2 regions of the Arthrobacter sp. BK1 genome follow, and region 1 is predicted to be linked to the other one. Evidence: riboswitches for the same ligand, from Rfam matches in the RefSeq annotation. Region 1 holds a riboswitch; the other holds the start of a gene.

Region 1 (2,199 bases):
CGCTGGTGAGGACCAGGCCGGAGGCAGCAGCGATAACCGCTGCCTGGCGGCCCATGCCGCCGGCGTTGTCGCCGACAGCCTTGGCAATGACAGCCAGCGAGTTGGTCTTGGTGGTGACCTCGGCGCGGTGCCGTGCAACTGTTGCACGAGTAGTCATTAATTTCTCTCTTTCGATTTCCTCAGGACCGCGTGGGCAGGCCAGGGGTTTTGGACGCGCCGGCATCTTGGGGGTACGCCGGCACGTCCCGAACGGGGATTTAGCGAAATGGTTCAGGTGGCACTGTTCCTGCAGCGTGAAGCTGCAGGAACTACTGCCAGGCAGGAACCGGGGGCGTTGGCTGGTCAGCCGCCCATGGTGAAGAAGGAGGAGGTGCCCGTGGAGGCCGCGGAGTGGAGCAGGGTGCCCTGTCCGGGGTTCAGCGCGCTGATCATCATGCCGTTGCCGACGTAGATACCAACGTGCGCGCCGCCATTCTGCATGACCAGGTCACCGGGAACCGGCGTGGAGGTCGGCTTCATTGCTGTCCAGGCGTTGACACGGGGAATGCTGATCCCGGCCTGGGCGTAGACCCACTGGGTGAAGCCTGAGCAGTCCCAGCCACTGGGAGTGGTGCCGCCCCACAGGTAGGGGCTGCCGATGCCGGTGTAGGCAATGGCTGCCAGGCCGGAGCCGGAAGCAGTGGAGACGGCGTCTGCGAGCTTGGTCGCAACCTTCTCCGCAGCGTCAGCACCCTGGCTGGCGGCAGCAGTTTCGGTAGCCGTTGACTGCGCACGGACCGTTTCGATCTTCGGCGCAGCGGTGGTCTTGACCACGGGACGCTCGAAGGAAACAGTAGCCGTGGGAGCCGCGGTGACGGCCAGGGCAGCCTGGGCTGACCCGGATTCTGTGGAGGCGGACACGCCGGCGGTTGAATCCGCAGCGTTGGCCGGAAGCCCCATTGTCAGGATCAGACCTGACGCGGCTGCGATGACAGCAGCCTGGCGACCTACGGTCCCGGCGTTTGCACTTACTGCCTTGGACATTGAGCCCAAGGGGTTCGTGCGAACCGTTTGCGCACGGTGGCGCGCAGAATTATGGCGTGAAGACACGAAGGTAGCCTCTCCCAATGCCTGCGAGGTGAGCTGTCGGATTCGGATGGGAGTGCACCCGGCCACGCGGCTTCCTGGGAAGCTTTGTGACTTAACCCCAAGGCCTTCAGAATCAAAGGCCAAAATTGGTTCCCCCGCCCCTGCCAGACGAATTCATGCGAACGGACCTTGAGCGGTGGCAGAGCTAGGCAATCCACTCAAGAACGTCAGCTTCGGAAAAGCTGGCGCGATTTAGACGTTACAGGACTTCTCAGCCAATGTCACATTCAGGTCACGGCATGTCACTGGAATTTGATAGTTGGCCATCATTTGGATCAGAGCCAGCCGGACGGGTCAACGACTTCGCCGTTGACCTGCACCTCAAAGTGGAGGTGGCAGCCGGTGGAGGCTCCGGTGGTTCCACTGAGCGCAACGACGTCGCCGCGGCTGACCGTCTGGCCCATGGTCACACTGGCGGACGAGAGGTGGTTGTACGTGGTTTCAAGGCCATTGCCGTGGTCCACCACCACGCGGTTGCCGCCGCCGTACTGGTGCCAGCCAACAAACGTCACAGTGCCGCTCGCGGCGGCCAGGACCGAAGTCCCGCACTGTGCGGCGAAGTCCTGGCCCCGGTGAAAGTCGCCGGAACCGCCGGTGATGGGGCTGATCCGGAAGCCGAACGGTGAGGCGGTGGCCAGCTGGGCCAAGGGTGCGCCGAGGCTTCCCGCCGAGGCCGCACGGGTAATGGAGCCCGCAGACTGGGCGCTCAGTAGTTGCTTGAGCTTGCCGTCAGGATCGCCCTGCGTGACCACGGAAGAGCGGCTGAAATCGATCTGCGCACCGGCGGCGGCGGAGACTTCGGGCTGCGGGGCGGCGGAAACAGCCGATGCGGGCTGCCCCGGCTCCGGCTGTGCCATCACGGGGCTGGTGGCTGGAACCGTCACCGTGAGGACCAGTCCGGTTGCGGCCAGGGCGATGCCGGCCTTCTGGCCGATGCCACTGGCGGAAGCGAATTCAGTGATTTGCCGGAAGGGCCCCCGGCGACGGCGGGCTTCGCGCTGCGAATCACGCGGCCTGTCGGCAGTAATAACCTCGGGCGCACGCGGCGCCGAAGTGGGGCCCGCAGCGCGA
Region 2 (2,199 bases), 1.8 Mb from region 1:
CCTCCGCCTGCTGCCGCGCCTGCGCGGCAGCAGCGGCACGCTTGGCTGCCTGGGCATTCTCATAGGCGGCGAGGGCCGCCTGGCCCTGCCGGAATTCACCTTCCACAGCCGCCGTTGACCCCTTGAGGGATGCCAGCTGAGCAGTGAGCTCCTGACCGTGGTCGTGTTGTTCCTTAATCTGCCGGGACATGGCTTCCTGGGCTGCCTGGGCGGAGTCGAGCTTGCTCTTCGCTTCCGCTGACAGCCGCTCACGCTCTGCCCGGGCCGCTTTCTCCTGGTCAGCGAGGGCTTGGGACACCCGCTCGGCAGCGGACGCCTTGCTGACCAGGTCGGCGGTCTTGTCACTGACAATCCGGACGATGTTGAGGCCCTGGATGCTGTTGGTCTGCACGGCGTCCAGGGCCACGAAGAAGCCCATGTTGGTGCCGCCGGTCTTATACGACTGGGCCGCCAGGGCTCCGATTTCCTTTTTGTGCTGTGCCAGTCCGGCGGTGGCGCGGGCGGTCCGGGCGGTCAGTTCGTCCAATCTTGAGCTGGCTGCCTGGAGGGCTGTCTCCGCGACGGCGTACTCGGCCGCGGAGGTGACCGCAGCTGTCCCCAATTCTTCGGCCCTGCTCTGAAGCCCGCCCAGAAGGTCATTGATTTTAGCCACCTCCGCGGCTTTCCCGGCCTCGCTTTGCTTGGCGTTCTCCACGTCCTGCCATGACGGATAACCGGCGGGCGGTGCGTCGTCCCCAGCGTGTGCCGGCAGCATTGATAACGAGGCGGCAAAGGCCAGCGCCAAGGTTCCTGCAATGACAGGCAGCCTCACTTTATGGAGAAAACGCGACATAGTTTGTGAGCCTACCCGGCATATACGGCATTCCGCCCCTGACCTGCAACATCGTTACGGTCAGGTGTCCAAGCGGGCGCAGAAGCGAGGCACTTCTACCGCTTACATTCCGTTACCGGAATGTGACATTGCCGTCGAACAGAGGTTATGGTCGTCCGGTGCCCCGGTTAAAAGCCGGGACATTCCCGTCAGTATGCCGAGCCCTGCCGCTGAACCGGGACCCCAGTCGCTTTCAACTGGCAGGGACGGGGGAACCACGTTTCCACGGCTTCGAAGGAAGCCTTGGGGTTAAGTCGATACCGCTCCGTCCTTGACGGAGGCGTTGCCGGCCGGGTGTCTCCGACCCGAACCCGACAGCTCACCCCGCAGGCATGGGAGAGGCAATCAACCATGTCAAAGAACACCACTTCCGCACGCCATCGTGCCGTTGCAAACCGCTCTATTGTGCTGACGGGCCTGTCTTCGACAGCTAAAGCACACGCCCGCACCATCGGCAGGCCAACCCTCATCGCTGTGGCCGCGTCCGGCATGCTCTTCGGTGCCGGAACTGCAGCCCAGGCCGGCGTCCAGGGCCCGGACGCGTCCGGGACCACCAACGTCCAAGGACAGGTCAGCGCGCCGGCGGCTGCCCCGGCCGCTGCTCCCGCAGCAGCCGCAGCCAACGTCCACACCGTCGTATCGGGCGACACGCTGGGCGCAATTTCCGCCGCCTACGGCGTCACCCTCAACGACGTACTGGCCGCCAATGGCCTGTCAATCGCGGCCATTATCTACCCCGGCGACCAGATCCAGATTCCGGGCGCCGGCTACGCCGCACCGGCACCTGCCCAGGCAGTCGCTGCCCCGGCCGCTCCGACCAACACCGGCATCCGGCTGGCCTCCACCGCGGCACCCGCCGCTCCTGCAGCCCCGGCTCCGTCCGGTGCCGCAGGCTCCGCGATCCTGGCGTCCGCCTACTCGCAGGTGGGAATCCAGCAGGATTGCACCGCCATGGTGGAGAAAGCCCTGCGTTCGGTCGGCAAGAGCGTGGGAGACCTGGCCCCGGGCCAGTTCTTCCAGTACGGCAGCGTGGTGGGTGCACCGGCCGCCGGTGACCTCGTCATCACGGCCGGCCACGTGGGCGTTTACGCCGGCAACGGCCAGGTTGTCAGCGGCGGCGTGGACGGTTACAAGACCGAAGTCCACTCCATCAGCTGGCTCACGGGAGCGTCGTTCGTCCGCGTAGCGTGATCCCGGCCGGAACCGACGGCGGCGGGGCAGCCGCAAGCCGCCCCGCCGCCGTCGTCCGCTGTTTCCTGCGCTCAGGTCCCGCAGAAAGTCCGGTAGCTCCCGAAGTCATCCGGAGCGGGGCCGGCATAGCGATCCAG

The links. A riboswitch is a leader RNA that binds a small molecule or an ion and turns the genes downstream of it on or off. The one in region 1 is predicted to bind cyclic di-AMP.
Region 2: linked by a shared signal. The riboswitch ahead of AC1MCA_RS19380 (LysM peptidoglycan-binding domain-containing protein) and the one ahead of AC1MCA_RS06095 (C40 family peptidase) in region 1 are both predicted to bind cyclic di-AMP.

What each region holds. Positions count from the first base shown of each region.
Region 1 is NZ_CM155263.1:1,382,249-1,384,447, forward strand. It holds gene AC1MCA_RS06090 (NlpC/P60 family protein) at 1-157, opposite strand, end outside; gene AC1MCA_RS06095 (C40 family peptidase) at 343-1,023, opposite strand; cyclic di-AMP (ydaO/yuaA leader) riboswitch at 1,094-1,259, opposite strand; gene AC1MCA_RS06100 (M23 family metallopeptidase) at 1,404-2,199, opposite strand, start outside.
Region 2 is NZ_CM155263.1:4,224,051-4,226,249, reverse strand. It holds gene AC1MCA_RS19385 (coiled-coil domain-containing protein) at 1-652, opposite strand, end outside; cyclic di-AMP (ydaO/yuaA leader) riboswitch at 1,030-1,219, shown strand; gene AC1MCA_RS19380 (LysM peptidoglycan-binding domain-containing protein) at 1,223-2,062, shown strand; gene AC1MCA_RS19375 (protein adenylyltransferase SelO) at 2,134-2,199, opposite strand, start outside.